DNA from 3 places in the Nonomuraea africana genome. Region 3 is predicted to be linked to each of the others. Evidence: riboswitches for the same ligand, from Rfam matches in the RefSeq annotation. Region 3 holds a riboswitch; each other region holds the start of a gene.
The links. A riboswitch is a leader RNA that binds a small molecule or an ion and turns the genes downstream of it on or off. The one in region 3 is predicted to bind cyclic di-AMP.
Positions count from the first base shown of each region.

Region 1 (3,268 bases), 4.0 Mb from region 3:
CTGCTCTACAACCACTTCTCCGACATGGACGGGTTCCTGGCCGAGCTGTTTCTCGACCGAGCAGGCAAGGCGGGGGCGGCCCTGTCGGCTCTCACGACCCTCGCGGGCACCGGCGACGTCGTGGACAACCTGATGTCAGCCATCGAGACCCTGCTCACGGGCAATCTGCTGGCCCTCGCCGGCCTGGCGATGGCCAGGCCGGCGATCCTCAGCCACCTGGGCGAGGCGCTCAGCCAAGGAACCCTCGAGATCGACGCCAGCGAGCGCGCATTCGCCGCCTACCTGAAGGCAGAGAAGGAGCACGGCAGGATCGCGGCCGAGGCAGACACCGAGTCGCTGGCGCTCGCGCTGGTGGGTGCGGCGCACCAGCTCCTGCTCACTCGCGGTCCCCATGCCCCGGATCTCCGCGAGCGCATACGCAAGGTCGCCACCGCCCTCACCGAGGGCGTCTCTCCACGCGGCTAGGACGGATCTTCGCGCAACATGACACGTAGACAGCAGGCCTGTCCTTCGAGGGTTTCTCCGGCCGGGCCGTGAGGCCCGACCGGAGAAGGAACCCTATGCGAGCAATCCCCGGTGCCGCCCGGCTGGTCGGCGGTGTCGGCCAACCGCCGCCGCCACCTGAGCCGATTGCCTGTCCCGGACGCGCTTGACGACCACAGCGGTGCACAGCAGAGCGACGAGCACGGCGGCCGGCGCGGTCGCGTCCTGAATCTGCGGAAGCCCGCTGGAGCTCGCCGACGTCACGTTGACGAACGCTTGTTGCGCCGATGCGGACACGTTCTGCACCGGTGGGGCCTTCACCGGGGGTGAGGGTGCTGCGCCGACCGCAGCGCCCTCGCCTTCTTCGGCGACGACCTCGTCGAGCGCGCCGCTGTTCTCCTGCACCTTCCGAGGCAGGCCGTAGCCGACGACCTTGCTCTGATCGCGCTCCTTGCGCTTGAGCCACACCCGGTCGACGTTGCCCTCGATCGTGAAGATCTTGGCTCCGTCCACCCGCTCGACGATTCCGACATGGTCGATGCCTTCGACGCTGTCCGAGCCGGACCAGTCATAGAAGACGAGGGCCCCGGGTTCGGGCTGGTCGCTCCACGCGCCCTGCTGCTTGAACCACTTCGCGTGGTCGACGGTGGACGCGAACTCTCCGACGTACTCCTGGACACCGGCCTGATGGGCGGCCCAGGTGATGAACATGTCGCACCAAGGCGCGGTCTTGAAGTAGGAGTCGCTCTGGTCCACGTTGGCGTAGTACCAGTCGCCGAACTTGGTGTAGCCGTTGCTCTGTTCCCGGTAACCGAGATCCTTTTGGGCAGCCTCAAGCAGCCCTTCCACGATTGATGGCATGAGGTGGGGGAATGGCCCTTTCTCCTTCACCGCCTACCGGGTTAGCTGACGGGTTCGGGCCAGGAGTCGCCCTACCACCACGCATGGTGGATTCACCCCGGGCATGGATCGCTCCACGCCAAGTGGGTCCCCGGTTCCCGTGACGGGCGTGCCCGTCACCGCTGGGATTCGGCGGCCGACCGGCCGCCCTCGGGGGTGAAGGCAAGTCGCCGATCAGTACGTGCGATGTAGGAGGAAGGTAGCGATTCCTTGACCAAACCGCAGCAATAGGCACAAAAGATCTACCAATCGCTGCTTGGCCGCTTACTCGCTGTCAACAGGGAAGGTGCAGGGCAACGGCGGCGAGCAGGACGCCGGACAGAGTTGCCAGGGACAGCAGGAGCACGGCTCTCGGGCCGGGGTGGCGAGCCTGCCCACGGCCTGCCTCAAGTCGAGCGATTCGTTGCTTCATCCGCCGCCCCGACTCGTCACCCGCCCCCAGACTCCCGGTCGGTCCCGTCACGGGAGTGAGCCGGTGGAGCGCGTCGACGACCGGGGCCACCCCGCACCGCCGGACGGCCGCGTCGTCCGCCACCATCTCGACCAGCGTTGAGAGCTCGGTCACGGCGTGCTTCACGGTCGCCGACCACGGAAGTGCCGTGCGCATGGCGTCCGCGACGGCGAGCACCAGGTGATGACGGTGCTGGAGATGGCACCGTTCGTGCTCCAGTACAGCCTCCACCTGCGCGCCGTCCAGTTGCTTCAGCAGACCGGTGGTCATCACGATCGGCCGCGCCCGCCTCGGCAGGCAGTAGATGAGCGCGAAGGGATGCTCGATGAGGCAGACGTCCCTGGGGCTGTCGGGATACCGCGCGATCAGCTGAACCATCTCGTGGTGTCGCCGTCGTTCGGTGACCGTACGGCTGACGCGGGTCATCCCTCGCCACGCGGCCAGCAGGAGCCAGCCACCACCCACCACCGCGACGGCTAATGCGGCCAGTTCTCCGACATGAGTGTGACCTGGCATACAGGAACGCAGGTGCTCGAACCACCTGTGCAGCGGTCCCGGCGGCCAGGCGAGAATCATGAGCGTCAAGGTGAGCAAAACAACGGCCATGGCGGCGAGGAGGCTCACCCACAGAACCACAGCCGTCGCCGGCCGACGAGAGGGCCATGTGGCACGCGCGAGGACCGGCCCCGCCCACTGGCTGATCAAATATAGGGCGACGACCAGGCCGGCGACGATCATCGTCACGGCGCCTCACGCTTTTCGTTGATGTCCGACGAGCGGTACGTGAGGGCGTCGAGAAGTCGTTGGGCGTCGTCAGGGTCGACGCTCTCGGCGAATCTGGCGAGAGCAGGCCCTCGCTCCGGCAGGTTGGCCAGCGCCTCGAGCATGACTGCCACGACATGTTCCTCGCGGCTGGCCACGGCCGTGTAGGCGATGGCGATCCCCACGGGCCTGCGAGTGACGAAGCCCTTCCGGGCGAGCCTGTCGGTGACTGTCTGAACCGTGGTGTAGGCGAGAGGTTTGTCCCTTCCGCGGTTGATCTGATCGAGCAGTTCGCGGATCAGGAGCGGCCCGTTCGCCGTCCACAGTGCTTCCATGATTGCCTGCTCAAGCGGGCCGAACTCCGCCATCACCCGTCACTCTCCCATGGCCCTTCGCTGCGCCCTCATGACTGTTACCGAGGGTCTCAGAAGCAATCATGCCGCCACAAATATGTCCGTATGGGGGCGTGAAACGCCTCCGAACGATCACAGCGGGCTGATGCACCCCGTGGGCCGGTGGAGAGTACCGCCGAAGGTAAAGTTTGGATCGCCGAACAGCAGCTCACGAGGGGGTTTCGGTCGGCGACGTTGATGAACCCTTTGCGTTTTATGTACCTCTTACGTAGTTTGTGGAGCTGAAAGCGCCACGCAGTGCGTGGCGCTCCATCTTGCC
Region 1 is NZ_JADBEF010000001.1:1,955,451-1,958,718, reverse strand. It holds gene H4W81_RS09005 (TetR/AcrR family transcriptional regulator) at 1-465, shown strand, start outside; gene H4W81_RS09000 (CHAP domain-containing protein) at 559-1,332, opposite strand; cyclic di-AMP (ydaO/yuaA leader) riboswitch at 1,360-1,528, opposite strand; gene H4W81_RS08995 (M56 family metallopeptidase) at 1,658-2,572, opposite strand; gene H4W81_RS08990 (BlaI/MecI/CopY family transcriptional regulator) at 2,575-2,964, opposite strand.
Region 1: another riboswitch for cyclic di-AMP. It lies ahead of H4W81_RS09000 (CHAP domain-containing protein); the one in region 3 lies ahead of H4W81_RS47670 (C40 family peptidase).

Region 2 (3,268 bases), 1.4 Mb from region 3:
GGACTTCAGCCGGTCACCGGTCCAGCTCACCCAGTTCTGGGTGGACAGGCCGAAGTCGCGCAGCTGGCCTTCGAACCAGACGCCGAGCGGCCAGCGCAGCAGCTCGACCACCGCCGTGAGCACCACGACGCCGAGCACGACCCGCAGCCACCACGGCCCCTTCAGCCTGGCCAGCAGGCGGGCGCCCCAGGGGGTGGCCACCAGCACGCCCGCGAAGAGCACGGTCAGGCCGAGCGACAGATACGACGGCACGCTGATGGCCGCGTCGAAGGCCTGCGAGCGGGCGATCTGGGCGGCGGTGAAGTCCCTCGAAGGATCGGGCGGCACGGAGGGCGCGCCCGACATCGTCTCCCAGGGAGTGGTGACCACGACCACCACGACGATCAGCGCGCCCAGCAGCGCCAGCGCGATGCCCGCCCGCCGGTCCAGCCAGCTCATCCGTGTCCCCTCGCCGTCAGCTCGTCCCGCACATACTCGCGCCACAGGCCGGTCAGCGCCGTGACCGACAGGCCAAGGGGGCGCAGCGCCTGGGCGAGATCGCGCCCCGCTGCCCGATCGTAGAGGGCCGCAAGCGCCCGCTCGCCGTAGCGGGTGGCGATCAGGCGGCAGGCGAGCCACGACTCCTGGTAGACCTGCGCGAGCCGGGGCGAGCCCGGAGCGAAGTCGCCGTCGGCGGGCAGCCGGGTGGCCGCCCGACCCGACCGCACCTCGGCGGCCAGCTCCGCCGCCGCGACGTGGACGTCCAGCCCGGAACCGAGGTAGCCGACGTAGTCGGCGAAGCCCTCCCTCAGCCACACAGGACGCCCGTACGTGCCGGCGGCCACGTGGGTGAGCTCGTGGGCGAGCACGACGTCGCGGCCCACCGGGGTCAGGCGCGCGAAGGCGCCCGGCACGACGATCACCCGGCCCTCCGACGCCAGCGCGGCCAGTCCCTCGACCGAGCCGGTGCCCGCCAGCGCCGCCGCCTCCGCGGTCGTCGCGGGCACCACGACCACCGGCCGTACGGCCCGCCGCAGAACCGCCGTGACGGTACGGCCCGCGGCGTCGGCCCGCGCCGCGAGGTCGCGAAGCAGTGCGGCGGGGGCGTGATGGCCGAGGGCGAGCGAGCGCGTGCCGTACGCGAACGTGACGCCCGACTCCCACAGGCCACGCGCCTCGGGCGGCACGAGCGGACCGGCCGACGCAGGCACCGTGCCGGCCAGCGCGGCCGCCAGCAGGGTTCTGCGGGTCACCACGGCAGCGATGCTAGCCCGGACAGCGGAAAGCCCCGTCCGGAGGGGGATGGACGGGGCTCTCCGCGCGTGCGCCTACGCGCCGGGACGGACCGCGCCGGCGAAGGAGGCCTTCCGCCAGCCGTTGATCTTCTCGATCCGCACCGTCTTGCCCGTGCTCGGCGAGTGGATCATCCTGCCCTTGCCGACGTACATGCCGACATGGCCCTTGCCGCGGAAGAACATCAGGTCACCGGGCTTGAGGCTGCGCCAGGAGACCTTCTTCTTGATGCGTGCGTACTGGCTGTGCGTCACGCGCGGAATCCTGATGCCCGCCTTGGCCCAGGCGTACTGCACCAGGCCCGAGCAGTCGAAGGAGCCAGGCCCCGTGCCGCCGTAGCGGTAGGGGTCGCCCACCTGCTTCTTCGCCACGTCGACGGCCTTGGCCGCCCTCATCTTCTGCCGCGCCGCCTTCGCGGCGGCGCTCTTTACCACACCGGCCTTCACAGCGCCGGCTTTCACAGCGCCGACTTTCACCACGGCCGTCCGCACCGCGCTCGCCTTGGCGGGGGACGCGTGAGCGGCTGGTGCGTGGAGGACGGCTCCTCCCATCGCGACCATGACGCCACTCAGGGCAAGGCAGGACAGACGGGTCTTGTTAACGGGGGTAGACAGAACGTCTCCTTGGATCTTCCACGAATGCCTACCGGGTTAGCTGACGGGTTCGGGCGTGGAAGTCGCCCTACCGGCCCGAAGGCCGGACTCACCCCAGGTGCTCGGGTCCCCGGCTCCGTGCTCCATGCCGCACGGACTCGGCGGGTCCACCGCGCACGCTCAATGGGGGGTTCGGCGCGGGGACCAGCGGATCGTTATGTGTGCACACCGGCCGCAGAGGGGCCGGCGGACGTGGCGGCGCCATGGCTTGGTCGCCGCGATGCGAGAAGGTACCCGCCTCACCAAGGGCAGGCAAAGCCGAAGTAAAGGAGTAAAGATCGTCGACGGGTGGCTGTCAGGAGACAACCCACAGCTCCATCGAACGTTCCAGGTGTCCGTTGTGACGCTTCTCACACCTCGTGTTACCCCGCGCTGTCAGGTCCCATTCGTCACTTTCGTCACACCATTAACATCAGCCGAACGAGGGGTGTTGCCGCGTAGCCATAAACTCTTCGCATGCCTGATCTGTGGTCCCTGCGCGTCCTGCTGGAGGTCGGCCGGCGCGGCTCCTTCTCCGCCGCGGCCGAGGCCCTGTCGATGACCCAGCCCGCCGTCTCGCGTCAGATCGCCACCCTGGAGCGCCGTACGGGCGTCAGGCTCTTCCACCGCCGCCCCAGGGGCGTGCAGCCGACCGAGGCGGGCCTGGCCGCCATCGAGCAGGCCGCGGCCGTGGTCGACGGGATGAGCCTGTTCGAGACCCGGCTGCGCGCCTTCGCCACCGCCGAGAGCGGCAGCGTGCGCGTGACCGCCTTCCCCAGCGCGGCCACCAGGTTCGTGCCGGAGAGCTTCCGCCGCTTCACCGCCACCCACCCCGACGTCGAACTGTCGCTCACCGTGGGCGAACACGGCGGCTCGGGCGTGCTGGCAGGCGCGGCCGACGTCGCGCTGGTCACCTCGTGGGACGCCGCCCCCGACCCGGGGCTCGACCTGCTCTTCCTGTTCGACGACGAGCCGATGGTGGCCCTGCCCGCCGGCCATCCCCTCGCCGCGCAGGAGCAGGTACGGCTGGCCGACCTGTCCGGTGAGCCGTGGATCGACGGCACCCACCCCGACTGCCTCGGCCCGATCTCCGAGCTGTCTGCCGCGATGGGAGGGGCGCCGCGGATCACCCACCTGTGCGACGACTGGAACGGCCGTCAGGGCCTGGTCGCCGCGGGCGTCGGCGTGATGCTCTACCCGTCGATCGCCGGCCGGTCGGTGCGCTCGGACATCAGGCTGGTGCATCCCTCGCCGTCGCTGCCCGCCAGGCGGATCAGCGTCGCCGTCCTGCCCGCCCATGGCCGCCCGCCCGCCGTGAGCGCCTATCTGGACGTCCTGCGCGAGATGAGCGCCGCCTACGGGCG
Region 2 is NZ_JADBEF010000001.1:4,581,081-4,584,348, forward strand. It holds gene H4W81_RS21625 (M48 family metallopeptidase) at 1-438, opposite strand, end outside; gene H4W81_RS21630 (hypothetical protein) at 435-1,235, opposite strand; gene H4W81_RS21635 (C40 family peptidase) at 1,308-1,733, opposite strand; cyclic di-AMP (ydaO/yuaA leader) riboswitch at 1,897-2,039, opposite strand; gene H4W81_RS21640 (LysR family transcriptional regulator) at 2,382-3,268, shown strand, end outside; gene H4W81_RS21645 (C40 family peptidase) at 3,260-3,268, opposite strand, start outside.
Region 2: another riboswitch for cyclic di-AMP. It lies ahead of H4W81_RS21635 (C40 family peptidase); the one in region 3 lies ahead of H4W81_RS47670 (C40 family peptidase).

Region 3 (3,268 bases):
GCGCTTCTCACGTGGTGTGGGCTTCTTGGTCTCCGTGTGGTCCGCGCTTCAGGCTTCCGTGTGGCGTGCCTTCTCGGTTGGCGCGTGGTCCTCAGACGGTCGTTCTGTGCGTGGCCGGGCGTTCGGTTCGCTGGCGGGCGTTCGGTGCTTGGCTGGGTGTTCTTCCGGCCCGTACGGCAAGCCCCACTAAGCGCCTCCGCGCTCACCGCCCCCGTCCGTCCAGGGGACGCTCCTCGGGGAGCGCCGCCGCGCCGCCGCAACGGCGTCTCATATCGTGAGATGTTTGGACGTCCAGCGAGACAGCATGGATCGTGCCAGGTACTTTGGTAGAGATGCGCTGGGTACTCGTACTTATTACCTGCCGCGACGGGGCCTGTTAGGGCAGGTCGGCGACCCGTCGCGGTGCGCGGCGTTGCGTCGGCCTTAAGTCCCCTTCGTCCGGTCCGTGATCCGGACCGCACGAGCTCAGGCCCGGTCGGATTCGCGACCGGGATCCGATGTCCGAGCCAATCGCGTCCGCGAAACGAGATGAGCCACGTGTACGACATGTATCCATGGAACCGTGCGGAAGACACCGAGGAAGAGGCGGCGGAGGCCGTCCAGACGGCGCTGGACCGCAGGGACAACGGCGGCGCACCATCCCCTCGCTGAACCGGGATGTCCTCGGTGGAGGTCCCCCTGCTCCACCGGGGAGATCTCACACCGCTGACCGCGCCCCCGCGGTGAGCACGGCGATATCCCCCGTGTGAACAGCGACACCTCAGCCGATGATCGACCGAGTGCCCGTGAACCCAAGCGGCAGTCGTTCAGAAGGTCGAGCGGCGGGCGTCCCTTGATGGCCGCCGCAGTGCCCCGATCGCCAGGTGACCCCGCTGGCGTGCCCTCTGGTGGGTCGGGTGGCCGCGAGGGTGTGCTCCTCCAAGAGCGGCGTCCCCCCTGCGTGCTGTCGTGGTGACCAGGGCGCAGGGGGGACGGTGGGACTACAGGGTGGCGGTCAGCATCGCCGGGGCGGGCTCCTGCCTGGCCTTCGCCTGCTCCGCCGCCATCGCCACCCCCTTCGGATCGGGACGGACGGCGCCGACGAACGCCCTCCGGCGCCAGGCGCTGAGCTCCTCCTCCTTCACCACGTCACCCGAGCGGGGAGCGTGGACCATGTATCCGGGTCTGGAGATCATGCCGACGTGACCGAGGCTGCTGAAGAAGACCAGGTCACCAGGGCGTAGATCGTTCCAAGCGATCTTCCGGGAGAAGGCCCGGTACTGGTCGGCGGCCACCCTGGGCAGTTCGATGCCCGCCTTCTCGTAGGCTCGCAGCATCAGGCCCGAGCAGTCGTAGCCGCGGGAGCCCGTGCCGCCCCAGACGTACGGCGTGCCGCGCTTGTCCATCGCGAACGAGAGGGCGATCCGCCAGGCGGGAGTGGGCTGCTGCTTGGTGAGCGCCTTCCTGACGTCGGCGCCCGTGATGGTGGTGCCCTTGGCGGGATCCGAGACCTTGACGACGCCGGGGCTCGCGGGGGTGCGGGAGCCGAGGTCCAGGCCGGGGGCGAGGATGAGGGGGGCGTCGGAGCCGGGGGTGTCGGCGACGGCGGGGGAGGCCGTGACGAGGGCTCCTGTGGTGAGAAGACCGCAAACGAGCGCGGTCGTGACCATGCGAGACAGGGGACTGTCCTTCCAGGTGGCCGACCGGGTTAGCTGACGGGCTCGGGCGTGGAAGCCGCCCTACGGCGTGGGGACGCCGATTCGCCCCAGGGGGAAGTGGGTCCCCGGCTCCGTGCGAACGCCGCAACGGATTAGGCCCAACGGACTCTAACGAAAGGGTCAAACCACCGCAATACGGACAAACCAGATGTCCGGAAGGTGAGATCAGGTGTTCGTCCAGCGAGACGACCCGGTAAGGTACCGGCCATGGAGTCGCGCAACATTCGTCTGGCCGTCATTCCCGGTGACGGGATCGGCACCGAGGTCGTCGCCGAAGGGCTCAAGGTCCTGGAGGCGGTCGGCGCCAAGATCGATGCTACTCACTACGATCTGGGCGCCACCCGCTACCACGCCACCGGGGAGACCCTGAGCGACGAGGTCCTTCAGGAGCTGCGCGGCTACGACGCCATCCTGCTCGGCGCGATCGGCGACCCCAGTGTGCCGCCCGGCATCCTCGAGCGCGACCTCCTGCTGCGCCTCCGCTTCGAGCTCGACCACTACGTCAACCTGCGTCCGGTCAAGCTCTACCCCGGCGTGGAGACCCCGCTCGCCGACACCCTCCCCGGGGACATCGACATGCTCGTCGTCCGCGAGGGCACCGAGAGCCTCTATGCGGGAGCCGGCGGCGTCCTGCGCCGCGGCACTCCTCACGAGATCGCCACCCAGGAGTCGCTCAACACCGCCTTCGGCGTCGAGCGCGTGGTCCGCTACGCCTTCGCCAGGGCCGCCGAGCGTCCGCGCAAGAAGCTCACGCTGGTCCACAAGACCAACGTCCTCACCTACGCCGGTGACCTGTGGCAGCGCACGGTCAACAGGGTCGCGGCCGACTTCCCCGAGGTCACCACCGACTACCAGCACATCGACGCGGCCTCGATGTTCTTCGTCAACCAGCCCGAGCGCTTCGACGTGATCGTCACCGACAACCTCTTCGGCGACATCATCACCGACATCGGCGCCGCCATCGCCGGCGGCATCGGACTGGCGGCGAGCGGCAACATCAACCCCGAGCGCACCGCGCCGAGCATGTTCGAGCCGGTTCACGGCAGCGCCCCCGACATCGCGGGGCAGGGCAAGGCCGACCCGACGGCGACCATCCTGTCGGTCGCCATGATGCTCGACCACCTCGGCCTGGCCGAGGAGGCCGCCCGCGTCGAGCAGGCCGTCGCCGACGACATCGTGGAGCGTCTGACCGGCTGGACCGGCCGTACCACGCACGAGATCGGTGACGACATCACCGCACGAGTATCCGGCGGCGCCTGACCGTCGTGTGCACCCCCAGCCCGGCGGCCAAGCGGCCGCCGGTGCTCAACCAACGCCTGGCGGCCAGCGAGAACCGCCAGGCGTTTGCTGTAGGTTCCCGTTACCCGGTCCAGCGCAAAATGGACTCAGGGCAAATCTCGCGAAAAGAGAAGGATTTCCGTCATGACCACCGCTCAGAAGCTCAGCTTCGATGTGCAGCTCTCCGACCACGCTCGCACTGCGGCAGAGCGTGAGCAGGTACTGGCGAACCCGGGGTTCGGGCAGGTCTTCACCGACCACATGATCTCGATCGACTACACCGAGGGCCAGGG
Region 3 is NZ_JADBEF010000001.1:5,982,330-5,985,597, reverse strand. It holds gene H4W81_RS47670 (C40 family peptidase) at 981-1,649, opposite strand; cyclic di-AMP (ydaO/yuaA leader) riboswitch at 1,662-1,806, opposite strand; gene H4W81_RS28440 (3-isopropylmalate dehydrogenase) at 1,905-2,957, shown strand; gene H4W81_RS28435 (branched-chain amino acid aminotransferase) at 3,120-3,268, shown strand, end outside.